DNA from 4 places in the Mesorhizobium sp. WSM4846 genome. Region 4 is predicted to be linked to each of the others. Evidence: riboswitches for the same ligand, from Rfam matches in the RefSeq annotation. Region 4 holds a riboswitch; each other region holds the start of a gene.
The links. Region 4 has a riboswitch for cobalamin ahead of metE (5-methyltetrahydropteroyltriglutamate--homocysteine S-methyltransferase). Riboswitches for the same ligand answer to the same signal wherever they lie in the genome.
Positions count from the first base shown of each region.

Region 1: it holds a riboswitch for cobalamin, as region 4 does, so the genes downstream of both, AC0L15_RS14130 (DUF1636 family protein) here and metE (5-methyltetrahydropteroyltriglutamate--homocysteine S-methyltransferase) in region 4, are expected to answer to the same signal.
Region 2: it holds a riboswitch for cobalamin, as region 4 does, so the genes downstream of both, AC0L15_RS04435 (aromatic ring-hydroxylating oxygenase subunit alpha) here and metE (5-methyltetrahydropteroyltriglutamate--homocysteine S-methyltransferase) in region 4, are expected to answer to the same signal.
Region 3: it holds a riboswitch for cobalamin, as region 4 does, so the genes downstream of both, AC0L15_RS14315 (CbtB domain-containing protein) here and metE (5-methyltetrahydropteroyltriglutamate--homocysteine S-methyltransferase) in region 4, are expected to answer to the same signal.

Region 1 is NZ_JBVVPZ010000014.1:429-8,029, reverse strand. Features, by position in the region: gene AC0L15_RS14160 (hypothetical protein) at 1-299, opposite strand, end outside; gene AC0L15_RS14155 (NADH-quinone oxidoreductase subunit D) at 302-1,492, opposite strand; gene AC0L15_RS14150 (NADH-quinone oxidoreductase subunit C) at 1,502-2,104, opposite strand; gene AC0L15_RS14145 (NuoB/complex I 20 kDa subunit family protein) at 2,110-2,691, opposite strand; gene AC0L15_RS14140 (NADH-quinone oxidoreductase subunit A) at 2,682-3,047, opposite strand; gene AC0L15_RS14135 (winged helix-turn-helix domain-containing protein) at 3,382-4,581, shown strand; cobalamin riboswitch at 4,611-4,815, shown strand; gene AC0L15_RS14130 (DUF1636 family protein) at 4,854-5,288, shown strand; gene cobW (cobalamin biosynthesis protein CobW) at 5,285-6,322, shown strand; partial or broken gene AC0L15_RS14120 (cobaltochelatase subunit CobN) at 6,341-7,601, shown strand, end outside.
Region 2 is NZ_JBVVPZ010000003.1:98,251-105,851, reverse strand. Features, by position in the region: gene AC0L15_RS04460 (diphosphate--fructose-6-phosphate 1-phosphotransferase) at 1-825, shown strand, start outside; gene AC0L15_RS04455 (MBL fold metallo-hydrolase) at 839-1,558, shown strand; gene AC0L15_RS04450 (molybdopterin-dependent oxidoreductase) at 1,643-2,254, shown strand; gene AC0L15_RS04445 (FAD-binding oxidoreductase) at 2,251-2,994, shown strand; gene AC0L15_RS04440 (FAD-binding oxidoreductase) at 3,008-4,138, opposite strand; gene AC0L15_RS04435 (aromatic ring-hydroxylating oxygenase subunit alpha) at 4,162-5,409, opposite strand; cobalamin riboswitch at 5,522-5,724, opposite strand; gene AC0L15_RS04430 (DUF680 domain-containing protein) at 6,229-6,435, shown strand; gene AC0L15_RS04425 (DUF680 domain-containing protein) at 6,503-6,727, shown strand; gene AC0L15_RS04420 (DUF680 domain-containing protein) at 6,802-7,038, shown strand; gene AC0L15_RS04415 (ABC transporter ATP-binding protein) at 7,228-7,601, opposite strand, start outside.
Region 3 is NZ_JBVVPZ010000014.1:37,874-45,474, reverse strand. Features, by position in the region: gene AC0L15_RS14345 (tyrosine phosphatase family protein) at 1-303, opposite strand, end outside; gene cobD (threonine-phosphate decarboxylase CobD) at 417-1,457, opposite strand; gene cbiB (adenosylcobinamide-phosphate synthase CbiB) at 1,456-2,424, shown strand; gene cobO (cob(I)yrinic acid a,c-diamide adenosyltransferase) at 2,615-3,229, opposite strand; gene cobU (bifunctional adenosylcobinamide kinase/adenosylcobinamide-phosphate guanylyltransferase) at 3,231-3,728, opposite strand; gene AC0L15_RS14320 (CbtA family protein) at 3,751-4,515, opposite strand; gene AC0L15_RS14315 (CbtB domain-containing protein) at 4,531-4,710, opposite strand; cobalamin riboswitch at 4,748-4,957, opposite strand; gene AC0L15_RS14310 (heparan-alpha-glucosaminide N-acetyltransferase) at 5,276-6,268, shown strand; gene AC0L15_RS14305 (methyltransferase family protein) at 6,265-6,786, shown strand; gene AC0L15_RS14300 (MerR family transcriptional regulator) at 6,852-7,238, opposite strand; gene mgtE (magnesium transporter) at 7,375-7,601, opposite strand, start outside.
Region 4 is NZ_JBVVPZ010000034.1:67,348-74,948, reverse strand. Features, by position in the region: gene AC0L15_RS24320 (ArsR/SmtB family transcription factor) at 1-195, shown strand, start outside; gene AC0L15_RS24315 (serine hydroxymethyltransferase) at 226-1,563, shown strand; gene metK (methionine adenosyltransferase) at 1,618-2,793, shown strand; gene AC0L15_RS24305 (adenosine kinase) at 2,905-3,897, shown strand; cobalamin riboswitch at 4,279-4,480, shown strand; partial or broken gene metE (5-methyltetrahydropteroyltriglutamate--homocysteine S-methyltransferase) at 4,572-6,940, shown strand; gene AC0L15_RS24295 (hypothetical protein) at 7,115-7,357, shown strand; gene tdh (L-threonine 3-dehydrogenase) at 7,590-7,601, shown strand, end outside.

The DNA.
Region 1 (7,601 bases), on a different contig from region 4:
CGCTTCAGGCGGATGTATTCGTCGTAACGATCGCCAACCCAGGAGACACAATAGGGCCGTGGCCGGCTGGGCACCTGGGCAACGAACGAATCCAGCTGGCACTGCGGAAAGGAATGAAGGACAATCCCGTCATCCAACGGTGCATGTCTCTCGAACGTGCGCCCCATCAATAAGTCACCTTCCGCAACCAGCTCAAACCCAATCTTCAGCAGGTCTCGTGACAGCAGCCGATCATCGGGGCCCCAAGCAGGAACTTGGGCCGCCATTGTCAGGACCGCTGCGGTGACAAGCGCGTTCATTGCTACCGGTCCACCTCACCAAACACGATGTCGAGGGAGCCGAGAACGGCGGTGACGTCGGCCAGCATGTGGCCGCGGCACAAAAAGTCCATGGCCTGCAGATGCGCGAAGCCGGGCGCGCGCAGCTTGCAGCGATAGGGTTTGTTGGTCCCGTCCGAGACCAGATAGACGCCGAACTCGCCTTTTGGGGCTTCGACCGCCGCATAGACTTCGCCGGCCGGCACGCGATAGCCTTCGGTGTAGAGCTTGAAGTGATGGATCAGCGCCTCCATCGAGCGCTTCATCGCCGCGCGCTTCGGCGGCACCACCTTGCCGTCGAGGTTCGACACCGGCCCGCTGCCTTCCTTGCCGAGCAGCAGGTCGATGCACTGGCGCATGATTTTCGCCGACTGGCGCATCTCTTCCATGCGCACGAGATAACGGTCGTAGCAGTCGCCGTTCTTGCCGATCGGAATGTCGAAATCCATCTCGGCATAGCATTCATAGGGCTGCGACTTGCGCAGATCCCAGGCGACGCCGGATCCACGCACCATGACGCCGGAAAAACCCCAGGCCCAGGCATCGGCCAGCGAGACGGTGCCGATATCGACATTGCGCTGTTTGAAGATGCGGTTGCCGGTGAGCAGTGCGTCGAGGTCGTCGAGCGATTTCAGGAACGGATCGATCCAGTTGCCGATGTCCTCGACCAGCTGCTGCGGCAGGTCCTGGTGGACGCCGCCGGGCCGGAAATAGGCTGCATGCATGCGCGAACCGCTGGCCCGCTCATAGAACACCATCAGCTTTTCGCGCTCGACAAAACCCCACAGCGGCGGCGTCAGCGCGCCGACATCCATTGCCTGCGTCGTCACATTGAGAATGTGCGACATGATGCGGCCGATCTCGCAATAGAGCACGCGGATCAATTGGCCGCGCTTCGGCACCTCGATGCCGAGCAGCCGCTCGGCGGCAAGCGCGAAGGCATGCTCCTGGTTCATCGGAGCGCAATAGTCGAGCCGGTCGAGATAGGGCACGGCCTGCAAATAGGTCTTGGCTTCGATCAGCTTCTCGGTGCCGCGATGCAACAGCCCGATATGCGGATCGACGCGATCGACGACTTCGCCGTCCAACTCAAGAACCAGCCTCAAAACACCATGCGCTGCAGGGTGTTGAGGTCCAAAGTTGATGTTAAAATTGCGGACGGAGGTTTCAGCCATTCTGGCGTCTCAATTCGTCTTGGCTTTCTCGTCGCCCGGCAGAACGTAGTCCGTCCCTTCCCATGGCGAGAGAAAATCGAAATTGCGGAATTCCTGCTTGAGCTCGACCGGCTCGTAGATGACCCGCTTGGCTTCGTCGTCGTAGCGCACCTCGACGAAACCGGTCAGTGGGAAATCCTTGCGCAGCGGATGACCTTCGAAGCCGTAGTCGGTCAGGATCCTGCGCAAATCGGGATGGCCCGAAAACAGCACGCCATAGAGATCGTAGGTTTCGCGCTCGAACCAGTCTGCGCCGGGATAAACGCCGGTGATCGACGGCACCACCGTCTCCTCGTCGGCCTGGACCTTGATGCGGATGCGAATGTTCTGCTTCGGCGACAGCAGGTGATAGACGACGTCGAAGCGCTTGGCCCGCGACGGATAATCGGCGCCGCAGACGTCGATGATCGAGATGAACTGGCATTTTGGATCGTCGCGCAGGAAGCTCACCACCTCGATCAGATCGTGCGGCTCGAGCGAGATCGTGAGTTCGCCATAGGCAAGCACCGCATCGCCGATCCGGCCGCTCAGCTTCTCGCCGAGATAGGTCGAGAGTTCATTCAGGCTCATCATCGCGCTCACCGTTCGATCGTGCCGGTGCGGCGGATCTTCTTTTGCAACAGAAGGATGCCGTAGAGCAGCGCTTCCGCGCTCGGCGGACAGCCGGGCACATAGATGTCGACCGGCACGACGCGATCGCAGCCGCGCACCACCGAATAGGAATAGTGGTAGTAGCCGCCGCCATTGGCGCAGGAGCCCATCGAGATGACGTAGCGCGGTTCCGGCATCTGGTCGTAGACCTTGCGCAGCGCCGGCGCCATCTTGTTGGTCAGCGTGCCGGCGACGATCATGATGTCGGACTGGCGCGGCGAGGCGCGCGGCGCAACGCCGAACCTCTCCGAGTCATAGCGCGGCATCGAGGTGTGGATCATCTCGACCGCACAGCAGGCAAGACCGAAGGTCATGAACATCAGCGAGCCACTGCGCGCCCAGGTGATCAGCGCCTCGGTCGAGGTGACGAGAAAGCCCTTGTCGGCCAGTTCGTTGTTGATCTCGAGGAAGAAAGGATCATTCGCCCCCACCGGCTTTCCGGTGCTGGGGTCGAGAATGCCTTTTGGCTTCGGCGCGACAAGCGTGCCGGAATTGTCGCTCAATCCCATTCCAGCGCTCCTTTCTTCCATTCATAGGCAAAGCCGATGGTCAGCACCGCCAAAAACACCATCATCGACCAGAAGCCGAGCATGCCGATCTGGCTGAAAGACACTGCCCACGGAAACAGGAAGGCCACTTCCAGATCGAAGATGATGAACAGGATCGACACCAGGTAGAAGCGGATATCGAACTTCATGCGGGCATCGTCAAAGGAGTTGAAGCCGCATTCATAGGCGGAAAGCTTCTCCGGATCGGGATTGCGGTAGGCCACCAGGAAGGGTGCGGCAAGCAGCGCCAGGCCGACGACCAGCGCCACGCCGATGAACAGGACGATGGGCAGGTACGAACTCAACAATGCGTTCATGCTGCAGCTTTCCGTTGGCGGCCAATCCACTCTGATTACAGCACCGGACCCACTTGCGGAAGCGTGACAGTTTAACCACTGAACCGTTTTAGGGGGCTCTATGCTGCAACGCGGCGAGGGTTAGCGCAGGGCTTTCGGCGAAGCAAGTCAAACCTTGTTCAAAACACGGTGCTCGACGGCATATCCGAATAAACTGGTCCGATCCGCTCCTGTTTGATTTCCTTCACTTTTTACTCCACTTTTCTCTCCTGACATAGATGCCGCCAAAACCCTGCTAGCATGGTGCGGAATCATCGCTCCCACCTTTGGTCGAACCCGACAGAGTGCCGTCTGCATGAAGGAAAAAATCTCGCTCGCCATGGCCCGGCGCATCGCGCTTGCCGCACAGGGGTTTGCCGATCCTCGCCCTAACGGCACGCCCGATCGCCGCCATCTGGCCCGTGTGCTTGCCCGGACCGGTCTGCTGCAGATCGATTCCGTCAGCGCGGTGGTGCGTGCCCATTATATGCCGCTCTATTCGCGGCTTGGCCCCTACCCGCTCGCCCTGCTCGACAACGCCGCGGTGACGCGCAAGCGCAAAGTCTTCGAATATTGGGCGCACGAAGCCTCCTTTCTGCCGGTCGAAACCTATCCGCTGATGCGCTGGCGCATGGAGCGGGCCGAACGTGGCGAGGAAATGTATAATGGGCTGGCCAAGTGGGGCCGAGAGCGCGCCGCCTACATTGAAGACATCTTTCGCGAGGTCGTCGAACGCGGCCCGATCGCCGCTTCCGCCCTGGAAGGCCAGAAAGGCTCAGGCGGCTGGTGGGGCTGGAGCGACGCCAAGCACGCTTTCGAATGGCTGTTCTGGGCCGGCCGTATTACCACCGCGTCGCGTCGTGGCTTCGAGCGGCTTTATGATCTGCCGCAGCGCGTGCTGCCGCCGGCGATACTTGCCCTGCCAGTGCCATCGCCTGAGGATGCGCACCGCGAATTGCTGCGCATTTCCGCCCGCGCCCACGGCGTCGCCACAGCAGGCGACCTGCGCGACTATTTCCGCCTCTCTCCCGCTGATATCAAAGGCCGCATCGAGGAACTGGTCGACGCCGGCGACCTCTTGCCGGTGACCGTCGAAGGCTGGAGCAAGCCGGCCTATCTTCACAAGGACGCTCGTTTTCCGCGCAAGATCGAGGCGCGCGCCTTGCTCGCTCCGTTCGATCCGGTTGTCTTCGAACGGACGCGTACGGAAAGACTGTTCGACTTCCGCTATCGCATCGAGATCTACACCCCTGCTGAAAAGCGCCAATACGGCTATTATGTGCTGCCGTTCCTGCTCGGCGAAAGGATCGTGGCGCGCATCGACCTTAAGGCTGACCGCCCGGCCGGCGTGCTGCGCGTCCATGCCGCCTATGCCGAACCCGGCGCGCCGCCGCAAACCGCCGCCGAACTTTTTGAGGAATTGCAGCTGATGCAGGGCTGGCTCGGGCTCGAACGCATCGAGGTGACGCCTGCGGGGGATCTGGGTTCGGCTCTCGCCGACATTGCGGCGTCGTAGACGTGCGTTGACACGACTGCCTCCACAAGCCTAAATCCGGTTCAGACGGTCTCCTTCTCGGCAAAGGGAGGAGCCAAGAGGGAATGCGGTGCGAAATCTCGATTTCAAATCCGCGGCTGTCCCCGCAACTGTAAGCGACGAGCCAAGGCCGATAACCACTGGGAAAATCCCGGGAAGGCGGCACCAGGGCGATGACCCGCGAGCCAGGAGACCTGCCGTCTAGGACATAAAAATCCGATCGCCTGGCGGGTTTTCCGGGCAAGGAGCCTAATTTGGAACGCGACAGCAGTTTTTCGGCTGAGACAGCGGGCGTATTGTCCGGCGATGATGATGCTCTGGCCGACGTCACCGTGATCGTCTGCGCCTCCTGCCGTGACGAGACCGGCTCCGACGGCCATCCTCGCGCCGGCGAATTGTTGGCCGAAGACACGCGCCGCGCCGCCTCTGGCGAAAACATCCGTATCCGCAGCGTCGAATGCCTCGGCAACTGCAAGCGCCGCCTCAGCGCCGCTATCCTGCGCGACGGCTGCTGGAGCTATGTCTTTGGCGACCTGAGCGCGACCAGCGGCGCCGATCTCATCACCGGCGCAAAACTCTTCGCCACCTCGACCGACGGTCTCATTCCATGGCGCGGCCGGCCCGATTGCCTGAAGCGCGGCCTCGTCGCTCGCATCCCTCCCCTCGACCTTTTGAAGGACCAGATATGACCACTTCCGTCTTGCGCGTGCCCTGCACCGTCGTCACCGGCTTCCTCGGCGCCGGCAAGACGACGCTGATCCGCCATCTGCTCGAAAACGCTGGCGGCAAGCGGCTGGCCATCATCGTCAACGAGTTCGGCGACATCGGCATCGATGGCGAGATTCTTAAGGGATGCGGCATTGACACCTGCCCTGAGGAAAACATCGTCGAACTGGCCAATGGCTGCATCTGCTGCACCGTCGCCGACGATTTCGTCCCGGCGCTCGACCAGATCCTGTCGCTGACGCCCAGGGTCGACCATATCCTGATCGAAACCTCCGGGCTGGCGCTGCCCAAGCCGCTGGTCCAGGCCTTCCAGTGGCCGACGGTGAAGAGCCGGGTGACGGTCGACGGCGTCATTGCCGTGGTCGACGGACTGGCGCTGGCCGAAGGCCGCGTTGCCAACGACATGGACGCCCTGCAGGCGCAGCGCGCGCAGGACGAGACGCTCGACCACGACGATCCGGTCGAGGAGGTGTTCGAGGACCAACTCGCCTGCGCTGACCTGATCATACTGTCGAAAAGCGACCTGATGGACGCCGCCGGTTCGGCCCGCGCCAATGCCATCATCGGCAAGCACGCCGCCCGCGCGGTGAAGATCGTGCCGACCTCGCAGGGCAAGGTCGATCCCTCCGTGCTGCTCGGCCTCGGCCTTGCCGTCGAGGACGACATAGAGAACCGCAAGACCCACCACGATGACGAGCTCGATCACGAGCATGACGATTTTGACTCGTTCGTCATCGACATTCCGTCGATTGCCAATCCCGATGAGCTGGCTTTGCGTGTCGCCACGGCGGCGGAGGAAGAAAACGTGCTGCGCGTAAAAGGCTTCGTCGAGGTCGGCGGCAAGCCGATGCGGCTGTTGCTGCAGGCTGTCGGGCCGCGCGTCAACCACTACTACGACCGCGCCTGGACCGCCGACGACGACCGCCGCTCGCGCCTCGTCGTCATCGGCCTGAAAGGGCTGAACCGCCCGGCCATCGAGCGTATTCTCGCCGGCTGACCTCAGGCACGAGCCGCCATGCACATCCTCACCACCACATCCGCCTCGCTCGACGATCTCGCCGAGCCTGTCGATCTCAGGCAGACGCCTGCGGATGTCGTGGCGCTGTCCTTCACCGACAGCGACCTGGCCGGGCTGGCGGCGGCATGGAAAGCGGACGCGGATCGGCTGCCGTCGATGCGGCTGGCCGCCTTGCGCGATCTGCGCCATCCGATGTCCGTCGACCTGTGGATCGACAGCGTCGCCCGGCACGCCAGGGTTGTTCTGGTTCGCATCCTCGGCGGTTACGACTGGTGGCGCTACGGCTGCGACCAGCTCGCCTCGACCGCCCGCGCGCACGGCATAAAACTGGCGCTGCTGCCCGGCGAATGCCGCGACGAGGATTTGCGGCTGATCGAAGGCTCGACGCTGCCGCGCCAGGAACTCGACGGCCTGCTCGGCTATTTCCGCGAAGGCGGCCCGGAGAATATGACGGCGCTGGTGCGGAGGCTGGCAAGTCTCGCCGGATCAGATGTGGCGGTCGCGGAGCCTGTCAGCGTGCCAAAAGCCGGCTACTATCAACCGGGACTGGGGGTCGTCGAGCACGACGTCCCCCTCCCCCTCGAGGGGAGGGTCCGGCCGCAGTCCGGGGGTGGGGTCGCCTGTGAAGTGCGCCAACACTCTGAAGTGCGCCAACAGCAAACAACGTCGAGCACTGCCGCAACGACCCCGCCCGGCCCTGCGGGCCACCCTCGCCTCGAGGGGGAGGGGGACGTCGTGCCCATCCTCTTCTACCGCTCGATGCTGCTCGCCGCCGATGTCGCGCCGATCGACGCGCTTTTTGAAGCGCTGCGGCAGCGCGGCATGGCCCCCGTGCCGATCTTCGTCTCCAGCCTCAAGGACCCAGCCTCGCTCGCCTTTGTCGAAACCGCGCTTGCCACGCTAAAGCCGGCCGCCATCATCACCGCGACCGCGTTCGCCTCGGGTGCTGAGCCCGGCGTCGAAACCCCGTTCGACCGCGCCGGCGTTCCTGTCTTCCAGGTCATCGTCGCGACGACACGCCGTGACATCTGGCAAGACAACCAGCGCGGCCTGGCGCCCGCCGACCTCGCCATGCATGTCGTCCTGCCGGAACTCGATGGCCGCATCCTTGCCGGCGCCGTTTCCTTCAAGGGCGAAAGCGAGGTCGATCCCGCATTGGCTTTCCGCGCCTTCGCCAACCGGCCGGAGCCGGACCGGGTCGCGCAGGTGGCGAACCGTGTCGAGGCGTTCGTGCGCCTGCAGCGCACGCCGCGCGAAA
Region 2 (7,601 bases), on a different contig from region 4:
ATCCTGACCGACGCCGCCGGCGGCAAGATGGCTTTCGTCCATGCGCCGAAAACCATCGACAACGATCTCGAGGAGAACGACCACACGCCGGGCTTCATTTCGGCAGCCGAGTTCGTCGCCGGCGCCTTTCTCTCGGTCGACCTCGACTTCCGTGCTCTGCCCGGCATCTATGTCGGCATCGTCATGGGGCGGCATGCCGGTTTCCTCACCGCCGCCGCCGCCGCATGGCAGCTTGATCCCGACAGCGGCCCGCATCTCGTCTATGTGCCGGAGCGTCCGTTCTCGGCTGCGGCCTTCATCGACGATGTTCGCGCCACGCTTGATCGCCACAAGCGCTGCATCGTCGCAGTCTCCGAAGGCGTCAGCACCGCCGACGGCAAGGCGCTGGTCGAAAGTCTTGTGCCGCCGGAGAAACTGGAGCGCGATGCGCATGGCAACGTCAAGCTGTCGGGCAGCGACCTGCCGGCCGCCCTCGAGCGTGCGCTGGCCGAAGGATTGCCGGGCAAGCGGGCCCGGGTCGATGCGCTCGGCTACATGCCGCGCGGCTATGTCGGCGCCATCAACCCCGTGGATGCACAGGAAGCCTTCGATGCCGGCGTCTTTGCGGTCGCCGTCGCCGAGCAGGGCGGCGGCTCGGTGGCGCTGCAATATGACGGCAAGAAAACCGTGCTGAACAAGGTGCCGCTGAAAAACGTCGCCGGCAAGACCCGTCACATGCCCGACGATTTCATGCTGCCTGAGGTCAATCAGCTCTCCGATGCAGGAATGGCCTATCTGAAGCGACTGGTTCCCGAAAAATACAAGGTTGGAAAACCGTTCGTCTGATGCCGGCCCTCTGATGGATGATTGGTTCAGCAAGACGAAGGTCGACGCCCTTACAACCATGCTGACCGAGCCGTTCGTGCATGATTTTGTGCGCGCCAACATCTGGCATCTGCGCGGCCGCGACGTCGACCTGCTTGTCGACACCGGCATGGGGATTTGCCCGCTGGCGCCGGAGATCGACACGCCTGATGGCAAGCCGCTGCTCGTCGTCGCCACCCATATCCACCTCGACCATGTCGGCTCGCTGCACGAATTCCCGCTGCGAGCCGGGCCGAGGATGAGTGCTGCGCAATTCGACAGCATGGATGACGCCGTCACCTACGCCCACATGTTTCACGATCTCGACGGCGCCGTCTCGAAGCTGCCGGCGCCGGGCTGGAAAGCGGCCGAATACAGAATCCAGCCGGCGCCGCTGACGCGGACGCTTGACGAGGGCGATCTGGTCGACCTTGGCGACCGGCAATTCCGGGTGCTGCATCTGCCCGGCCATTCGCCGGATTCGATCGCGCTGTTCGATGAGGCCGACGGCCTGTTCTTCGCCGGCGACGCCATCTACGACGCCTTGCTGATCGACGACCTGCCGGATTCCGACCGATCAGCCTATCGCCGAACCATGCAGCGGCTGCTCGATCTGCCTGTCAGCATCGGCCATGGCGGCCATGGACCAAGCTTCGACGCCAACCGGATGCGCGAGATCGCCACCGGTTACCTCAGGCGAACAGACGGCGCATAAGCCAAGAATCTGGTTGCCCGCCGGAATATCTTTGACAACATTGGTGAAGGCCGACAGGCGGCCTGATGCAAACGGATTGTCTCGATGATCACCCGCGGCTTCTCTTCAGGACGAAAGCCCCCGACGGATGCGGATGCGCGTATCCCGCCGGGGCAATATCTCGAGCAAGGGTTTCCGGTGCTGTCGGCCGGGCCGACGCCGCGTGTGCGCACTGAGGACTGGTCGTTCACGCTCAAGCACGGACCGCGGCCGATCAAGACGTGGAACTGGACAGAGTTCAACGCGCTGCCTTTGACCAAGATGACGCGCGACATCCATTGTGTCACCGCGTGGACCAAGTTCGACACGGCGTGGCAGGGTGTGCTGGTCGACGATATTCTGGCGGATGCCGGCATCGAGCCACCGACGGCCTTCACGCTGGCGCTGTCCTTCGACGGCTATACAACCAACGTGCCGACGCAGGATCTCACCGCCGGCAAAGCGATGGTGGCGCTGCTTTACGAAGGCAAGCCGATCACGCCGGACCATGGCGGCCCGGCGCGGCTGCTGGTTCCGCATCTCTATTTCTGGAAGTCGGCCAAATGGCTGAACGGGCTGCAGTTCACCGAGCGCGACGAGCCGGGCTTCTGGGAGCTGCGCGGCTATCACATCTATGGCGACCCGTGGCGCGAGCAGCGCTATACGGGCGATCCATGAGCGACGGGCCGGCGGCGCAGTCGCCCTGGCAGACGGTGACAATCGCCCGCATCGAAAAGCGCACGCCGCGCGTCACCAGCTTTTTCCTCCAACCGTCGCGGCCCTTCGCCTATCGTGCCGGGCAGCATGTCGATGTCAGGCTGACGGCGCCGGACGGCTATCAGGCGCGCCGCTCCTACTCAATCGCCTCGGCGCCGGAAGGCGAGACGATCGAACTGGCGATCGAAAGGCTCGATGATGGCGAGGTCTCACCCTTCCTCCACGATATCGCGGCGGTCGGCGACGAGGTCGAGTTGCGCGGCCCGCTCGGCGGCCACTTCGTCTGGTCCGACAGCGACGGCGGCCCGCTTCTGCTGGTCGGCGGCGGGTCCGGCGTGGTGCCGCTGATGGCGATGATCCGCCATCGCGCCGCGCGCAGATCGGCGGTGCCCGCGGCACTGGTATTTTCCGCACGGGTCTGGGACGAGGTCATCTTTCGCGACGAGCTGATCGACCTCCACGCTCGCCGGGACGGCTTCGATCTGGTGTTGGCGCTGACCCGCGAGCCGGCCCGGCGCCCGGCGGACTATTCACGGCGGATCGACGTTGCGATGATGGAGCAATCGATGCTGAGGCTGCCCGCACCGCCAAGGTTCGCCTTTGTCTGCGGCTCGAATGCCTTCGTGTCGGCCGCCGCCCAGGCGCTGATCGATGCAGGCGTTCCGGCAGGCCTCATCCGCACCGAACGTTACGGGGTTTAAGCGCCCTCACCTGTCAGACCTCAATTTCGAGCGCCGACAGCGGCCTTGAACAGCAGGCGAGAATAAAACCGTCGTCGATCTCGTGATCGAGGATGCCGCCATTGTGGCTCATCTCGACTGTGCCCGAGACCTTTTTCACCTTGCAGGTTCCGCACAGGCCGAACTCGCAGGCTGCGGGAATTCGTACGCCCGAAGCGCGCGCCGTCTGCAGCACGGTCTGGCCGGCAACGCATTCGGCATCGATATCCGAAAGCGAAAAGCGGATCGGCGTTGCGGCCTCGGCAGGTACCTCGACCCCGCCCTCTGCCGGCCCACCCTTTGCCGGCCCACCCTCTGCCGGCGAACCGAACGGGGCCGGTATTTCCTCCACCGCCGGGGCCGCAAAGCTCTCCTGATGGTAGTTGGCCATGTCGAAGCCGGCCGCCTCCAGCATCTGCCGCACGGCGCGCATGAACGGGTCGGGGCCGCAGCAGAAAATTTCGCGCTCGCGAAAATCGGGCGCCAGCAGCGGCAGCCTTATGGCGTCGATCCGGCCCATATGGCCGAACCAGCCCTCACGGCTGGACCGCTCCTCAATCATGAACCCGAGCGTCAGGCCCGGCATGCGGCTGCCGAGCAGCTCGAGCTCCTTGCGGAAGATGATCTCCTCGGGCTTTCGCGCGCAGTTGACGAAGCCGACATCTGTCCATGGCGCGCAATCGTTCAGCCAGCGCAGCATCGACATCATCGGCGTCACGCCGGAGCCGGCCGAAATGAACAGATACTTGGCCGCTGGATGGCTGTGCAGCGAAAAGTCGCCCGCCGGCCCATAGGCCTTCACGTGAACGCCGGGTTTCAGATTGTCGAACATCCAGCGGGTGCCGAGGCTGCCGGCCTGCGCCTTCACCGTCACCGCGATCGAGAACGGCCGCGACGGCGAGGACGACAGCGTATAGGTCCGCATCAGCGGGCCCTCGGTGGTCGGCAGTTCCAGCGTCACGAACTGCCCCGGTCTGTAGCGGAACCAGGTCTGGTTGTCAGAGCGGAAGGTGAAGGTCTTCACCTCAGGCGCCTCGTCGCTGACGCTGATGACTTCCAGCACTTGGAGCCTGTCGTTCCAGGGCGCCATCTCGTCGAGATGGCGGTAGAGGCCAAGGTCCGTCATCGCATTCATCCCCTTGATCTCGTTCAGGCGACGCTGCGCAGCGCCGGCCGCCCGACCTCGGCAAGGCGCGGCCCGATGAAGGAGGCGTACCATTCGACGAACTGGATGACGCCGCCCTCATGCAGTTCCGAATAGGGGCCGGGCTCATAGGCCGGCGACAGGATGCCGAAGGCGTTTTCCTCGACGATGCGACGGTCCTGATCGTTGGTCTCGGTCCAGACATGGGTGAGTTCGGCGAGGTCGTAATCGACGCCTTCGACCGCGTCCTTATGGACAAGCCATTTGGTGGTGACGGCCGTTTCCGTGGCACTGATCGGCAGCACGCGGAAGGTGACGGCATGATCGCCGAGGATATGGTTCCAGGTCGTCGGATAGTGATAGAGCAGCAGCGAGCCGATACGGTCGGTCGAAACGCTGTCGGAAAGGTTCTTCTTCACCGCGCGTCTTCCCGTCATCGTGTAGCTGACGGCGTCGCGCAGCAGCGGCGCGCGGGTGGCGCGATACTGCCCGGCCGGATCGATGCGGAACTTGCTCGGCAGGCCTGCCGCCTCGCATTTCGCCCAGTGCGCGAGCATCTCCGGATCGCTGTCGGCGCCCTGCACCCCGGTCACCGTCGGCGCTTCCGGGAATGTCTTGCAGAGTTCCGGATGGTTGCCGGCGCAATGATAGCACTCGCGGTTGTTCTCCCAGACGAGCTTCCAGTTGCCCTTCTCGACGATGGTCGATTCGAAGGCGACTTTTGCCTCGCGCATCCGGTGCGGCAGGAGGTAAGGCTCGATCATGGCTCGCATCGGCGCGAAGTCGACCGGCTCGTTGGCCAGGCAGATGAAGATGTAGCCGCCAACGCTTTCGCAAGCCACCGGCTTCAGGCTGAACTGGCTCTTGTCGAAGCCGTCTGCCATCTGGCGAGCAAACAACAGCCGGCCGTCCAACTCGTAGGTCCACTGGTGATAGGGGCAGACCAGCTTCGCCGCAGTGCCCTTGTCGGCATTGCAGACACGGCTGCCGCGATGCCGGCAGGAATTGTGGAAGGCATTGACCTTGCCTTGCTGGTCGCGGACCAGCACGACCGGATAGTCGCCGATCTGGGCGGTGATATAGCTGCCAGCTTTCGGCAACTCGCAATCGTGGCCGATGAACAGCCAGTCGCGATACCAGATCAGCTCCATGTCGAGCTTGAAGAAATCTGGATCGGTGTAGAAGGGCTGCTCGAGCGAATAGCCTTGCCTGCGGCCGTGCAAGAGCCTCAGCATGTCGTTGCGCGCGTCCATGTCCTGTCCTCGTGTAAGGACTGAACTGGTGGTGATGGAGGGAGGATCGGCCGCAGACCGGCGACAGGGCCGACATGCATCATCCACCTCTTGACCGCCCACCGCGATCAGTCGAGTCTAAAAATCTCGGGCTGGTTTCCGGGCTCTGGAGTGTCCTTGCGGACTCATCGCGACACCTTCCCAGGCTTGTGGCCCAGTGGTCTCCCGTTGCGACTTGAACTCCACCACCGTTGCGGGGGCAGCACCGGGTTCTGACCGGCTTCCCAATTCTCCGCTTCGTCGTCACCAAGCGGCACCTGAGATGGCGTGATCTAATCATGCCGGCCGGCTGACTGTCGGCATGAAAGCGACATCGTATCCATGCGGCGCGACACCGCCGGCGAAACCTGCAGGTTTATATCTGCAGGGCTGAAACCCCACTTTTCGGCGGCCACTGTCGGCTGCTGTGACATCGAATCTGACCCGCGGCGGAGATCAGGAAGGTTAACAGTTTACAAAAGTGACTGTTAGCCGCTTCTAAAATCGAACCGAACGGTTCGTTTCTGTTGACAATGCGTGCAGCACCCTGTGAACGCAGATCCGCCAATCCGTCAAATCATGAACGGGTAATTTTGAATAAGATATTGAAAACAAACCATAAAACCATGGTAGCAGATGCCTCTGGTACAATTTCAAGGTGTAGATTCTTGGTCCACACGGAACAACTTCGTGATTGGAATCCGCCGAATGGCCTTCCCACATCGGGGCTGTCCGAATGACGCGCATCCTCCCAAGACACGCCGCTAGGCGGACGGAAGACTAAGATACTGGAGTATTAAAATGAAAAAGATCGCTCTTGCTGCCGTCGCCGCTCTGGCCATCACCGGCAGCGCCTTTGCCGGCAGCGACCATTATGGGTCCAACGCCGCCAACCAGCCGACTGCTGCGATCGACAGCTCGTATACGGCCTCTGTCCAGACGCCGGCTCACGCTGAAAAGCAGCCCGTCGGCCAGGGCGCCGATCGCAACCTTTTCGGCAACAATTAACAGCTGGTCCAAAACAGCAAAGTGGCGGTCCGCCGCTCGGGATCTGAGGAACTCAGGAGTATTTGAAATGAAGAAGCTCATTCTTGCCACCGCAGCCATTGTGGCCGTCTCCAGCGGCGCTTTTGCCCGCAGCGACAACTTTGGATCGAACGGTGCCAACCAACCGGCCGCCGCGGTCGACAGCAACTCGTACACGGCTTCGATTCGGAATTCGGCTTCGGCGCAGAATCCGGTTCCGGCTGACGAGAAACCCGTCAACGGCAGCGACCGTAACCTGTTCGGCAACAACTAACAGTTCGTTCCAACAGCGGCGGCGGCATTTGCCCGCCGCGCTGGTGGAACCAAGAAAATCCAGGAGTTTTGAAAATGAAGCAGATCGTTCTTACCGCCGCCGCGCTTTTGATTGCTGCCGGCAGCGCTTTTGCCGGTAGCGACAACTTTGGCGGAACCGACATCAACAAGCAGGCGACCATCAACGTCGACAACACGCAGACGTCTTCGGTACGCAATACCGGCTCGCCGGTCTACAAGCTGCTCAATTCGTCGGGCGACGTACAAAAGTCCGCCCCGCAGGGCAGCGACCGGAACCTGTTCGGCCGCTAGCGCGTCGGCCCGAAAATCGGTTCGATGTTCGGAAAGCACGATGCGCAGCGTTAAAGTGTTAAAGTGTACTTTTGTGCGTCCACTTGGACGCACGTCGCTCTAACAGCGACCGGAACGCACAAGAGCGGCGGGCTTTGCCCGCCGCTCTCGTTTTTGGGTCACCAAACTCCATCAGTTCGGCTGCCGCTCTCAGGCTGCCTTTGCTTCCGCTTTGTGGAGCGTGAATGAATGTCCGTCGGCATCGAAAATATGCAGGTCGCCGGCATCGGCATTCAACCGCAGCGCAGCGCCGCGCTTGACCTCGACATTGCCTGGCAGCTTGGTCACCAGCGGCAGGTCGGCGCGGCCGATGTCGACATAGACGAGCTGGACCTCGCCGAGCTGCTCGACATAGTCCACTGTTCCCTCGAAAAGATAATCGGCGCCGGTGGCGATCGTCAGATCCTCCGGCCGCACGCCGAAGCTCACCGAAGCGCCCGTCGCCGAGGCCGGCGTGGCGATCGGCACCGTCGCCTTGCGGCCGCCGACATGGCTGACGATGGTCGGGTTGCCTGATTTGTCGA
Region 3 (7,601 bases), on a different contig from region 4:
CGCGATGATGTAGGCCGAGGCCGTCGACCGGCTGATACCGGCATAGCAATGCACGACCAGCGGCCCTGCACGATCCCATCGGCGCGCGAAATCGAGCAGGTTGCGAACATGCTCCTCACCCGGCATGGTCATGCCCTCCTGCGCCACCGCGATATCGTGCATGACCAGGTGCAGATGGTTCTCCCGGGCGATCGACGCCGGCCGCGTCACCTCGGTGCCGGCGGCCAGCAGCGAAAGCAGCCGCTCGGCCCCGGTCTTCGCGACGGTTTCCTCGACTTTCGACAGCGAACAGACATGGATCATTGGTTGAGCTCCCAGTGCATGTCGCGCAAAAGTGCGCAGCGGTTTTGCGATAACGACATGCATAAAAAAAGAACTTAAGCGCGTCGCATGAGTCCGTTCAATTGCGACGCGCTTTAGGCCCCATCGTCGCGCTGTTGCGACCAGTCGGCAAGAGCCGATTCGAGCCGCTGCCATTCCTCGCCCTCGCCCGGCAGCCCGGCGCGCAGCACCTCCGGCCGGCCGGAGAAATGGCGGAGCAGGATGCCGCGCTCGCCAAGCCCCGAAAACAGACCGGCGGCGTCCCTCAGCCTGACATAGCGAAACAGCGTGGTGCCGCCGGCGACCGGGATACCGAAGCGGCCGAACAGCGCATCGAGCCGTGCTGCATCCCTGGCCAGACGGCGCCGCATCTCGGCCTGCCAGCCGCTGTCGGCAAGCGCGCGGATGCCATATTCGAGCGCCGGTCCGGCAACCGCCCACGGCCCGAACTGCGCCTCCAGCCGTTCGACCGTCAGTGTGTCGGCCAATGCAAAGCCGAGCCGCAGGCCGGCAAGGCCAAAAAACTTGCCGAAGGACCGCAGCACGATGATGCCGCCATGCTCGACATCGCCGGCCAGGCTTTCGCCAAGCGGGCCGACATCGATGAACGCCTCGTCGACGACCAGCAACCCGCCTCTGGCGCGCAAACTTTCGGCAAGCGCAAGCAGCTTCTTGCGCTCGACGATGCGACCGTCCGGATTGTTGGGGTTGACGACGATGGCAAGGTCGGCTCCTGCCAGGGTATCGAAATCATCGATCTCCGTCACCGCATGGCCGGCGATTGCCGCTGCCCGCTGATGCTCGGCATAGGTCGGCCCGAGCACCAGCGCCTTGCCGGGGCTGACCAGCGAAGCGACGCGCGGCAACAGGATCTGCGTGCCCGGCGCTGCCACCACATTGGCCGCCGATGGCGCGCCGTAGGCGCTTGCCGCGACATCGGCCAGATCACGGACCCGCGCAGCTTCCGGCAATCTCGACAGGGCGGTGGCGGGCAGCTCGAAAAACGGATAGGAGTGCGGATTGATACCGGTCGAGAGGTCGACGAAGGGCTGCGGCGCATGCGGAAAAAGCGCCCTCGCCCGGCCAAGGCTTCCGCCGTGATCCACCACTGCCGCCGCTCCATCAAGAGACTTCATGTCGATCCTGATCGCTTTCCTGTCACTGCTTGTTGAATTCGCTGTCGGCTATCCCAGCTGGCTGCTCGGCGCCATCGGCCATCCCGTCACCTGGTTCGGCAGGCTGATATCCTTTCTCGACCGCAGGCTCAACCGCGATACTGATTCCGACGCCCTGCGCCGCCGGCGCGGTGTTCATGCGCTGGTGATCATCGTGCTTGTGCCGGCCACCATCGCTTTCGCGGTGGAAACCATGCTTGCGGGCATTCCAGCCGGATTGATCCTCACCGCGCTCCTGGCGACATCGCTGCTGTCGCAGAAGAGCCTGGCCGAGCATGTCGAGGCGGTGGCCGACGGACTCGACAATGGCGGACTCGACATCGGTCGTGTTGCCGTCTCGCAGATCGTCGGCCGCGATCCGGAAAAGCTCGACAGAGCCGGCGTCTGCCGCGCGGCGATCGAAAGCCTGGCCGAGAATTTTTCCGACGGCGTCGTCGCGCCGGTCTTCTGGATCGGCGTCGGCGGGCTGGCCGGCGGCGTCGCCTACAAGGCCGCCAATACCGCCGATTCGATGATCGGCCACCGCACGCCGCGCCACGAGGCCTTCGGCAGGGCGGCGGCGCGCTTCGACGATCTGATCAACCTGCCGGCGTCGCGGCTGACCGCGCTGCTCATCGTGCTGGCCGCGTTCCTCGTCAAAGACGCCGATGCCGGCAACGCCTGGCGCACCGTGCAGCGCGACGCGAAAAAGCACCGCTCGCCGAATGCCGGCTGGCCGGAGGCGGCGATGGCCGGCGCGCTCGGCCTGGCGCTGGCCGGGCCGCGCTCCTACGACGGCGTCATGGTCGACGACGCATTCATGGGTGAAGGCGGCCGCCGCGATGTCGAGAGCGTGGACATCAGGCGAGCGCTAAGACTCTATCGGGTTGCCGACTTTCTGCTGATGGGACTGTTCGGCTTGCTGTCGGTGATCGTCATCGTTGCGTGACGTCCAGACCCGCGCCGGTAGCGGCCTTCCCTTCTCCCCTGTGGGAGAAGGTGGCCGCGAAGCGGCCGGATGAGGGGTGTTCCAGCTTGGTACCGACGGCGCTCCGTCCAGCACCCCTCAACCGTCTTGGCGCTACGCGCCAATCCACCTTCTCCCACAAGGGGAGAAGGAAGAAGAGGCGGGCAAAACCTCAAAACTCTATGCCTTGCTGCGCTTTCACGCCGGCGGAAAAGTGATGCTTGGTCACGCCCATCTCGGTGACCAGATCGGCGGCATCGACCAGCGCCGGCTTGGCGTTGCGGCCGGTGACGACGATATGCAGGTTTTCGCGGCGGCCCTTCAGCGCCGCCACTACCGTGTCGAGATCGAGATAGTCGTAGCGCAGCGCGATGTTCAATTCGTCGAGCACCAGAAGGCTGATCGATGGATCGGCCATCAGCTCGAGCACCTTGGCCCAGGCAGCCTCGGCGGCGGCGATGTCGCGCTTCAGATCCTGCGTTTCCCAGGTAAAACCCTCGCCCATCGTGTGCCAGACGACCCGGTCGCCGAAAGCGGCAAAGGCGTCCTTCTCGCCGGTATGCCATTTGCCCTTGATGAACTGGACGACGCCGACGCGCCTGCCGTAGCCGAGCATCCTCAGCGCCAGCCCGAAGGCGGCAGTGGTCTTGCCCTTGCCGGGCCCGGTGTTAACGATCAGCAGTCCCTTCTCGACCGTCTTGGCCGCGACCTCGGCGTCCTGCACCGCCTTGCGCTTGGCCATCTTGGCGCGGTGGCGTTGCTCGTCCCTGTCATCGATATCGGTCATATCACTTCACCTTGAGCGGCAGTCCCGCCACTATCAGCAGCACCGTGCCGGCGACGGCGGCGACCTGCTGGTTGAGCCGGCCGGCGGCATCGCGAAACCGGCGGGCAAGCGCATTGTCGGGCACGATGCCTTGCCCGACCTCGTTGGAAACCACGAACCACGGCCCGCGCGGCCGCGACAGCACATCCGCCAGCCCTCGGCATTCGGCCTCAATGTCGCGTTCGGCCAGCATGTGGTTGGACAGCCACAGCGTCAGGCAGTCGATCAGGACGGGCCGGCCGTCAGGCAGCGCCTCGATCGCGCCGACGAGATCGAGCGGCGCGTCGACGGTCGTCCAGCCCTCGCCGCGCCGTGCCCAGTGCAGCGCGATGCGTTCGCGCATCTCGTCGTCATAGGCTTGCGCCGTGGCGATGTAGGTCCACGGCGCTGGACAGGCCGTCACCAGGCTTTCGGCATGCGCGCTCTTGCCCGAGCGTGCACCGCCGACGACCAGGGTCAGCTTGCTGCCTGGAGCAGCGCGATCAGGCAAGGCTATCGCGCAGGCTGGTTGCGGTGCCGGTCAAGCGGCCGCGCACCAAGCCGACGACAGCGCCGAGCACCAGCCAGAACACCAGATTGGTCAGCGTCACCGCCACCACGAACTGATGGTGCAGACCTTCCGGGATCGGCGATTCGAAACTGTCGGGCTGCGGCGCGCCGACAAAATGCGGCGCCACGATCAACGCCACGGCAATTACCGCGAGCGGCAGCGATTTGCGAAAGGCGAGCAGCCCGAGGCCGGCCGCGGTCGCCAGCACGGTCGCCGTCCACCAGACCTGGCGCTGGGCGAGATCGGCCGCCGGCATCGCCGGCAGTTCGGGCGGCAGGCCAAGGTTCGGAGCCAGCGTGAACACGGCAAAGCCGGCAAGGCCCCAGAACATACCCTGTCGCCAATTGCCGATGCCGCCGGCGAACTCCGAAGCGGCGACCAGGATCAGCGCAAAGCCGATGCCGGTGACGACGTTGGCAACGACGTTGAAGGCGAAGCGCTCGAAGCCATCGGCCGGCGCCCAGCCTTCCTCTTCCGCGGTGGCTGCTTCAGCCGGCACGGCGCTGCTCATGGCATTGCTGCCTGCTGCGGCCGGCGCTGAACCATGGTCATGCGTGTGACCACCGCCGGTCTGTTCGTAGACTTCTGCCTTGAGGATGAGTGGCACCGTGGCGTAAGCCTGCATGCAGGCGAGAACGACGCCGGCCACAAGCCCTGCGATCGCCGCGATGAACACGACGTTGCGAAACAGTGTCATGGTGACAGCCCCTCGTCAGTGGCAGGGAAAGCCCATCGAATGGCGATAGTCGTGAGCGGCATTGTGGACCGCATCGATATGCGAGAAGCCGACAAAACCCATGACGAAAACGCCGAGAAATGCAGCAAGCGCCAACTGCACGAAGCGCGACTGCGAGGAGACGGAAGCGCCGAGCGAGACGGAAGCGGTATTCATGTCTTGTCCTTTCGCCCTCCACCCGAGGGCATAGAAGTCAGTTCTCCTGTCGCCGGCAGGTCTCCTGGCTCGCGGATCAGCGCCCTTCCCCACCTTCCCGAAGAAGCTCTTCCCGAAGAAATTCTTCAGTGGCATATGGAGAGGACTACCGCACACAGTTGCGGGGGCAGCCACGGCATTGGGAGATTTTGCCCTTACCGCATTCCCTCTTTGGTTCCAAAACGGAACCGACGACGGCTGCGACTATAGGCAGAATCGCCGCGCCCGGCAAACCAAATTCCGCCAGCTAGCAGCGCGAATGCGCCGTCAAGGTAATCGTTTCTCGTGGGCTCTTCCTTCTCCCCTTGTGGGAGAAGGTGGCCTCGCGAAGCGAGGTCGGATGAGGGGTGTTCCAGCTTGGCACCAACAGCGCTCCGGCCAGCACCCCTTCAACCGTCATGGCGCTGCGCGCCAATCCACCTTCTCCCACAACAAGGGGAGAAGGAAGAAGGAACGGCGCCTGTCTTCTTTTGTCCGGGGCAACCATGATAGTCGTCTTGCAGCACTGAATCAGAATTGCGAGACCATGACCATTCCTACGCCGGCCGTTCAGGACCGATCCAGGCGCATCATCGCTATCGACGTCGCCCGCGGCATCGCTTTGCTTGCCATGGCGAGTTACCATTTCACCTGGGATCTCGAATTCTTCGGCTACACCGATCCCGGCCTGACTGCCTTTGGCTGGTGGAAATTCTACGCGCGCTGCATCGCTTCGACCTTCCTGTTCCTGGTCGGCGTCAGCCTGTTCCTCGCCCATGGCAAGCAAATCCGCTGGAACGGCTTCTGGAAACGCTTCGCCATGGTCGGCGGGGCGGCGCTCGCCATATCGGCCGCCACAAGGCTTGCCACACCCGACAGTTTCATCTTCTTCGGCATCCTGCACGAGATCGCGCTGGCCAGCCTGCTCGGCCTGGCGTTTCTGCGGCTGCCGGCGCTGCTGACGCTGGTTGTCGCAGCTTTCGTCATCACCGCGCCGCTTTACCTCAGGTCCGAGATCTTCGATCATCCGGCCCTGTGGTGGGTCGGCCTGTCGGCAACCAACCCGCGCTCCAACGATTATGTCCCGCTGTTTCCATGGTTCGGCGCTGTGCTTGCCGGCATCGCAGCGGCAAAGCTTGCCTTCGCCTCCGGCGTGCTGACGCGGCTGGCGGGCCTGGCGCCCGGCCGCTGGACTGATCCGCTGGTTTTTATCGGCCGGCACAGCCTCGCCTTCTACCTGATCCACCAGCCGGTGCTGATCGGCTCGCTCTGGCTGTTTTCGCAAGTCATGCCGGCAGCCGTCGAAACCAGGCCGGTCACCTTCCTCAAAGAGTGCCAGGCATCGTGCGAGCAATCGCGCGACACGGAGTTCTGCAGCAGCTATTGTGTCTGCATGCTCGATACGCTCGAGGGCGAGACCACGCTTGATCGGCTCTACCGCAACGACCAGGCTGCGGAATGGAAGGCGCATCTCGACGATCTCGCCGGCGCCTGCACTGCCAAAGCCGACGGCACTTTGATGGAGGGAGGAGCACAATGACCGACCATCAGCAGAAACCAGGCCAGCAGAAACCGGGCCAACAGAAACCGGGACAGCCGAAATCGGGGCTCATACCGTGGCCGCCGCTGATCTATGTCGCGGCCATAGCCGTCAGCATCGCGCTTGGCTTGCTTTATCCGCTGCCATGGATCGGCGGCCTTTTGGGCGACATCCTGTTCGCGGCCGGCTGGGTGGCATTGTTCGGCGTCGTCGCACTCTGGTTCACGGCGATCCGCACCATGATCCGGGCAAAGACGACGCTCCACCCGAACGCCGTGCCGGACCATCTGGTGACGACGGGCCCCTTCGCCGTCAGCCGCAATCCGATCTATCTGGCCAACACGCTGCTGATGATCGGCATCGCCCTTATCTCGGGGAACGTTTGGTTCCTGCCGCTGGCGATCATCGCCGCCTTCGCAACGCAGAAAATGGCGATCGAGGGCGAGGAAAAGGTTCTGGCAACGAAATTCGGCAAGAAATACCGGGATTACGCGAAAACGGTGCGGCGCTGGATTTGAGGCGGCAAGGTCTTTTCAGAATTCGCTCTGGCTGGCCGCCAGAGTAGAATTATCAAAAAGGCCGATCAGGTGTTGACGCCAAGCTCCACCAGCCGCTCGACGCAGGATTCCTCGGCCTGGTCGAGTTCGGCCAGGGTTTCTTCGAGGTCGCGGCGCTTCTGGCGCAGATTCTCGCGCTTTTCCTCGATGCGCTTGATCATCAGGTTGAGCTGACCGACCTCGCCGGGCGGCTCCTTGTACATCTGGATGATTTCGCGAATCTCGTTGATCGAAAAGCCGAGCCTCTTGCCGCGCATGATCTGGCGGATGAGATGCCGGTCCGACGGGCGAAACAGCCGCGTACGGCCGCGCCGCACCGGCTGCACCAGCCCCTCATCCTCGTAGAAGCGCAGCGTCCGCGTCGAAACATCGAATTCGCGGGTCAGTTCGGTTATCGAATAATATTCCCGCATCATTACTCCAAATGCCCGGCCGCGTTGCGAGTTCCAACCATGCGGCCTCGCTATCCGCACGCGTGTCAGAATCGGCCAGAGGCTGTTCCAAAATCTCGCATGGCATTTACGTAAAAGTCAATTGAACGGGCGTCGCTCACACGCCGAACCACCATGTGGCAAGGCCGAGAAAGGCAAAGAAGCCGACGACGTCGGTGACCGTGGTGACGAAGACCGCCGAAGCCACGGCCGGGTCGATCTTGAACCGGTCGAGCAGCAGCGGGATCAGGATGCCGGCAAGTGCGGCCACGAACATGTTGATGATCATCGCCGCGGCGATGATGCCGCCCAGATTGGGATCGCGGAACCAGGCGGCGGCGACGA
Region 4 (7,601 bases):
AGAGCCGGCTTTCTTCTCGGCAACGAACATCGCCCCTGGCCTTCGTACCACCTCGAAGCAGGAGGCTCGGACGGCGGCTTGGTTCAATTGTTGGTTGATCTCCTGCCCCACGGCGATGGCCATCACAGACAAGACCTACAGCGCCTGGAGGCGATACAGGGCGCGCGGTCCAAGGTGGCCGCCTGCTTGTCCTGAAACTTAGTCCCAATGGAGCGCGAAGCTGATATGAACAATTCGACTGGCGGCGCCATCGCGGAGCTTGACACTTGCGAGTGGCCTCACCTGGCTGTCGCAGATTCTCGCGTTCACGAGCTGCTTTTAAGACAGGAGCGCCAGGAGCGGACGACCCTCAAACTTATCGCCTCCGAGAACTTCGCGTCCTCCGCGGTGCTGGAAGCGACCGGGTCTATTTTCACCAACAAGTATGCCGAGGGATATCCCGGCGCGCGCTACTACGCCGGAAACGAGATTGTCGATGAGCTTGAGAATCTCGCCATCGAGCGATTGAAGGCGCTGTTCGGCTGTGAACACGCCAACGTGCAGCCTTATTCCGGCTCGCCGGCCAATCAGGCTGTCTGTCGAGCGCTGTTGTGTCCGGGAGACAAGATGATGGGCTTGACCCTCCCCGGCGGGGGGCATCTGACGCACGGTTGGGCCGTCAACTTCTCGGGCACTGACTATCAGCGAGTTCCGTACGGGCTGCACGAAAAGACGCAGCAGATCGACCATGACCGCTTGCGCGAGACGGCCAAACGCGAACGACCGAAGCTCATTTGGGTCGGCGGAACTGCTTATCCACGCATCTTTAACTATGAGGCAATGGCCGACATTGCTTCGGAGGTGAACTCCTATCTGGTAGCCGACATCGCCCACATCAGCGGCCTCATTGTCGCAGGAGTGCATCCGAATCCCGTTGGCCATTGCGATGTTGTCACCAGCACCTCTCACAAATCGATCCGCGGCCCCCGCGGTGGCTTCATCTTGTCAAGGAATGAAGACCGCTATCAGGCGCTCTACCATTCCAAGAGCAAACACAATCTGGCCAAACGCATAGACCGTGCCGTGTTCCCTCTCCTCCAGGGCGGACCGCACATGAATACGATTGCCGCGCTAGCTGTCGCTCTGCACGAAGCAGGGAATGCATCCTTCCGTGTGTACGGTCAGCAGATCGTCAACAACGCCAAGGCTCTGGCCCAGGCCCTTCTTGAGCGAGGTTATGGACTCGTCACGGGGGGCACTGACAATCACATGCTGATCCTTGATCTTAGGGACCGGCCGCTGTCTGGGAAAGCCTATGCCGAGCGCTTGTCGCAAGCAGGTATCATTACGAATTTCAACATGGTGCCGGGCGACCGGCGCCATCCCGCGCTCACCAGCGGCATACGCTTAGGCACGCCAGCAGTGACGTCTGTGGGCATGCGCGAAGCGGAAATGGTGCAGATTGCCGCTTTCATCGACCTGGTCTGTCGCCAGCCCGATGATTCGGACGTGCATGCCAGAGTGCGCAGAGACGTTGCCGACTTCTGCGCTGCGTTCGACGTGCCTGGCATCTCCGACAGGTAAGACGGCCGGATCGACTGTCACATCCAATTCCAACGTTTGAAGCGAGGACATTTCATGACCAGACAATTCGTGTTCTCTTCCGAATCCGTCGGCGCGGGACATCCCGACAAGATGGCCGACAATATCTCAGATGGCGTCCTCGATGCGATCCTTCGCAAGGATCCTAAGGCTCGTGTCGCTTGTGAAGCGTTGGTGAAGTCAGGGATGGTCGTTCTGGCTGGCGAGATCACCAGCCACGCGCAGATCGACTACAGCCAAGTTGCCCGCGATATCATCTTGGACATTGGATATGACGACGATGCGATCGGCTTTGACGGCCGGCGTTGCGCCGTGATCTTGGCCCTGACCGAGCAGTCGCCAGACATCAGCCAGGGCGTCGACGAGGGACGAGGGCAGGATCTCGAGCAGGGAGCCGGGGATCAGGGCCTCATGTTCGGGTACGCATGCAACGAGACCGAAACATTGATGCCGTTGCCAATCCAGCTTGCTCACGATTTGACAAAAAAACAGGCAGAGGTGCGCCAAACCGGACGCCTTGGCTGGCTTCGCCCGGACGTGAAATCTCAGGTGTCCGTCCGCTACGAGGGTTTGCGCCCGGTAGCGATTGATACCATAGTCCTGTCGACGCAGCATGACGAGGAGGTGTCTCAAACCACGGTCCGCGAAGGCGTCATTGAGGAGATCATAAGGCCGGTCTTGCCCCACGATCTTGACACCACGGGGATAAGGTTCCTGGTCAATCCAACAGGCCGGTTCGTGGTCGGTGGGCCGCGCGGCGATTGCGGGCTGACCGGCCGCAAGATCATCGTCGATTCCTACGGCGGGATGGGGCGTCACGGCGGTGGTGCCTTTTCGGGCAAGGACCCGTCCAAGGTTGATCGGTCGGCCGCCTATGCGGCGCGGTACGTCGCAAAAAACGTCGTTGCCAGCGGACTTGCGGAGGTGTGCGAGGTTCAGCTTGCTTATGCGATCGGTGTGGCCGCGCCGGTCTCTGTCCTCGTCAATACATTCGGAACCGCAAAGATTGATGAAAAAAGAATCGAGCGCGCCGTCCTTGAGCTTTTCGATCTCCGGCCGAAAGGCATCATCAAGGCGCTTGATCTCCTACGGCCGATTTACCGCAAGACCGCGACATACGGACACTTCGGCCGCGAAGAGCCGGAGTTCACCTGGGAAAAGACGGACAGAGCCGACGACCTGTTGCGTGAGGCAGGACCGGCAGCTGCGTGATGCGCCGGTATTGGATGCGTCGGCATAGGGCGACCATTTCACATTCGCCAAAAACAGGCCGGCCCCGGCGTGGCGAGAAGCTGGCTTGGGTTTTTGGCGGAGACATGATTGATGCCGAACTATGACGTGCTTTGTATCGGTAATGCCATTGTCGACATCATCGCCCAGTGCGACGAGGCATTCCTTGAGACGAACGGCATCATCAAGGGCGCGATGAATTTGATCGATACGAGGCGCGCCGAGCTGCTCTACAGCCGCATGGGCCCGGCCATCGAAGCCTCCGGCGGCAGCGCCGGCAACACGGCGGCGGGCGTCGCCAGCTTCGGCGGCCGCGCCGCCTTCTTCGGCAAGGTCTCGAACGACACGCTCGGCGAAATCTACGCCCATGACATGCACGCGCAGGGCGTCGCCTTCGACACCAGGCCGCTCAAAGGCGAACCGCCAACGGCGCGCTCGATGATCTTCGTCACGCCGGACGGCGAGCGCTCGACGAACACCTATCTCGGCGCTTGCGTCGAGCTCGGTCCTGAGGATGTCGAAGCGGACAAGGCGTCTGGCGCCGCCGTCACCTATTTCGAGGGATATCTGTGGGACCCGCCGCGCGCCAAGGAAGCGTTCCGGCAGACGGCGAAGCTCGCCCATGCAGCCGGGCGCGAAGTGTCGATGACATTGTCGGATTCGTTCTGCGTCGACCGCTACCGCGACGAATTCCTCGACCTGATGCGTTCGGGCACGGTCGATATCGTCTTTGCCAACAGCCACGAGATCAAGTCGCTCTACCAGACGGCGTTGTTCGACGAGGCGCTGGCGCAGATCCGCAAGGATTGCCGCATCGCCGCCGTGACCCGCTCGGAAAAAGGTTCGGTGATCGTGCGCGGCGACGAGACCGTGGTGATCAAGGCGATCGCCATCAAGGAACTGGTCGACACGACGGGTGCCGGCGATCTCTATGCCGCCGGCTTCCTGCATGGCTACACGCAAAGCCGCGACCTGCAGACCTGCGGCGACCTTGGCTCCCTGGCGGCCGGACTGGTGATCCAGCAGATCGGCCCCAGGCCGCGGCAGAATCTGCGCCGCGAGGCTGAGCAGGCGGGATTGTTGTAGGGCGGTGTTTCAGCGAGGTGCTGCCAGCGCCCTTTGTGAGGCTGTCCAGACAAGCGCGTACACATTGAAATGTCGCGTGCCCGTCCGTGAAGGATGGCGGTTTTCTCCAAATTTCAATTTTGCAGGCTCAGGAACGTTGTCGCACTTCGGCCAGTACTGCCGCCGATCATGATGGCCAAAACGTGTTTTTGACGAAGTCGTTTTTGAGCCGGGATCGTGTCACCGGCAGATTGCCCGAGCGGCGAGGCACAAGCCCGGAGAGTGGCGCAAACGGCTCAGCTCTACCGCGACCTGCGACTTGAGAACACGCCGCAAACGAACAATTTCACATAAAGACATAAACATTTCTTTATACGGCATTGACAACAAAGCGGGCCGCTGCGATTGTCTGGGTGTCGTGGTTCTCCGCAAGGCGTTGCCGTAGCGGAGCTAAGAGGGAAGCCGGTGCAATGCCGGCGCTGCCCCCCGCAACTGTAAGCGGCGAGCCAAACCCACCAATGTCACTAGGGCGAACTGCCCCGGGAAGACGGGGCAGAGGCTGTGACCCGCGAGCCAGGAGACCTGCCACGGCCAACAACGTCCACGGGCGGGGTGTCTGGTGGCCGCGGCAGCTCGGCGTTGATGCCGGCCTGCTAGCGCCTTCCTTGTCCCCGCCCCAACCATCGGGGTATGGAATGAATGTCTCCCAGCAAGTTCCCATAGCAACGCTTGGCGTGCCGCGTATCGGTCGCCGGCGAGAACTGAAATTCGCGCTCGAAAGCTACTGGTCCGGAAAATCGTCTGCTGCCAACCTAGTGTCGATGGCCAAGGCACTGCGTGCCGCCAGCTGGAGCGAGCAGCACGACCGCGGCGTGTCGAAAATCCCGTCGAACGATTTCTCACTGTATGACCATGTGCTCGACACCGCAGCAATGGTCGGCGCCGTGCCAGCTCGTTACGGCTGGACGGGCGGCGAGGTCCCGCTTGACATCTACTTCGCGATAGCGCGCGGGACGCAAGGCGATACTGCGGGTTGTGGACACGCCAGTCACGGGCATGCAGTTCAGGGGCAGCGCGTAACCGCGATGGAAATGACCAAATGGTTCGACACTAACTACCACTACATGTGCCGGAGCTGGGCGACGATCAGACATTCGCCCTCTCGTCGGCGAAACCAGTCGATCACTTTCTGGAGGCAAAAGAGCTCGGCATCCATACACGCCCGGTCATCCTTGGACCGGTGACCTTCCTCAAGCTGGCGAAGTCTCCCGACCAGGGCTTCAATCCCATAGCGCTCCTACCGCGCCTGCTACCCGTCTACGAGCAACTCCTGCAGAGGCTGGATCTCTCGGGGGCCGACTGGGTGCAGATTGATGAGCCGGCCCTTGTGCTCGATCTTAACCCGAACGAACGAGCTGCCTTCGAATTCGCCTATGGGCAGCTGTCGAAAGCCGCGCCCAAGTTGAAAATTATGCTGGCTACCTATTTCGGGCCGCTGGGAAACAATCTCGAGACCGCGCTTTCGCTGCGCCTGGCGGGCCTGCATCTCGACCTCGTGCGCGCTCCCGAGCAGTTGGAGACGGTTGGTCGGCTCGCACCGAAGGATCTGGTGCTCTCACTTGGCCTGATCGACGGCCGCAACGTCTGGCGCGCGAACCTGGCTGCCATTCTCGACCGCATCAAGCCGGTCGTTGCCGGGTGGCCGCTGGATCGCGTCGAGATTGCGCCTTCCTGCTCGATGCTTCATGTGCCGATGGACCTGCGGATGGAGACCGCGCTCGATGTAGACCTCCGTTCGTGGCTGGCATTCGCCGCCCAGAAGACTGAAGAGCTGCTCGTGCTGGCCCAAGCCTTGTCCGAAGGCAGGGAGGCCGTAGCAGGCGCGCTGAAGGGTTCTGAAGAGGCGGCCGCCGCGCGCGCAATGTCTGCAAAGGTCCATGATCCGCTCGTCCACGGGCGCGTTAGCAGCATTGACAGCGTCATGAAGCAACGAAAGAGCGCATTTGCCAAGCGCTCGAGAATCCAGGCCGACACGCTCGGCCTGCCGCCGTTCCCCACGACGACCATCGGGTCCTTCCCGCAGACGCCCGAGGTGCGCAGGGCGCGCTCCGCCCATGCGAAGGGCCGGCTGAGCTATATCGACTACCAGGCCTTCCTGAAGAAGGAGACCGAGGCGGCGGTCCGTTGGCAGGAGGAGATCGGGTTGGACGTGCTGGTACATGGCGAGTTTGAACGCAACGACATGGTGCAGCATTTCGGCGAGCAGCTGTCCGGCCTCGCCTTCACCCAGCATGGCTGGGTGCAAAGTTACGGCTCCCGGCTCGTGCGCCCTCCCATCATCTTCGGCGACGTATCGCGGCCCAATCCGATGACGGTTCTCTGGTGGCAATTTGCCCAGTCGCTGACGAAAAAGCCAATGAAGGGCATGCTCACAGGCCCAGTGACGATTCTTAACTGGTCTTTTGTTCGCGACGACGTACCCCGCGCCGAGGCCTGCTGCCAGATCGCACTTGCCATCCGCGATGAAGTGGCTGACCTTGAAAGAGCTGGCGCAAGGGTGATCCAGATCGATGAGGCCGCGTTTCGCGAAGGCTTGCCCCTGCGGAAGTCCGACTGGAAACATTATCTCGGCTGGGCTGTCGAATGCTTCCGGATCGCTTCGACGGGCGTAGAGGACGCGACCCAAATTCACACCCACATGTGCTATTCTGAGTTCAATGAGATCATCGACTCGATCGCTGAACTGGACGCGGACGTCATTTCGATCGAGACGTCGCGCTCCAAAATGGAACTGCTGGACGCCTTCACGAAGTCAAAATATCCGAACGAAATCGGTCCTGGCGTCTACGACATTCACTCACCACGTGTCCCGGAGATTGGCGAGATTTTGCATCTCGCCCAACTTGCCCGCGAGCGACTGTCGGACGGCCAATTGTGGGTGAATCCGGACTGTGGCCTCAAAACAAGGAAATGGGAGGAGGTCCGCCCTGCCCTCATCAACATGGTCGCTGCAGCATGCGCATTGCGGGAGAAAGTGCAGGCGCAGGCCGCTGGGCCACTGTGACGGGCAAACATGTGACCCGCGGGCTTCGCGGATAATTTGAGGCAGAAAGGACGGCATCGAAAAGCCGCGAAGAGGTCGGTCGACGCGTGCGAGTCCCCACCCTTGTTGTCCAGCCGAAGGTCGGCACGACGGCTCAGCGGCGGGGCAGGATTTGCTCGCACTCTGGTCCGCAGGATGAATGACTTCGATCACGAAATGGGGGAAGGCGGCTTTGTCCATGAGCTTCAGCCTCTCACACAGCCAGCGGTCAACAGACACTTCACCGAGGGGCGAACGCTTGCGGATGCCGCCGGTGCACCGGCACATCGAGATATCGGCGGCGAGGTCGACCATCGAGAGCATCGGTCGCATGTGGCGGACATCGACAAAATAGCAATACCGCCTAACCGCAAGCTGCGACCATTCCTCATCGCTTGATTGAAACTTGGCTGCATCTGGCATGGCGCTTGCTCCGCTTCCGCTAAGGTTCGCTGGAACAGGTTTTCACGCGCACGGGTCGCGGTGAAGTGTTGCTCGACACAAAGGCAGCCGCCAACATTACGATCGATCCAAAGATCTCAGGATGTGCTCTCCGAGCCTACCTTTCCGTTGTTTAGGCTACCGGAGGAGCGGCGAGGAGTAGAACCAACCAAGGTGTAAGGAGCATCTGATGTCGAACATG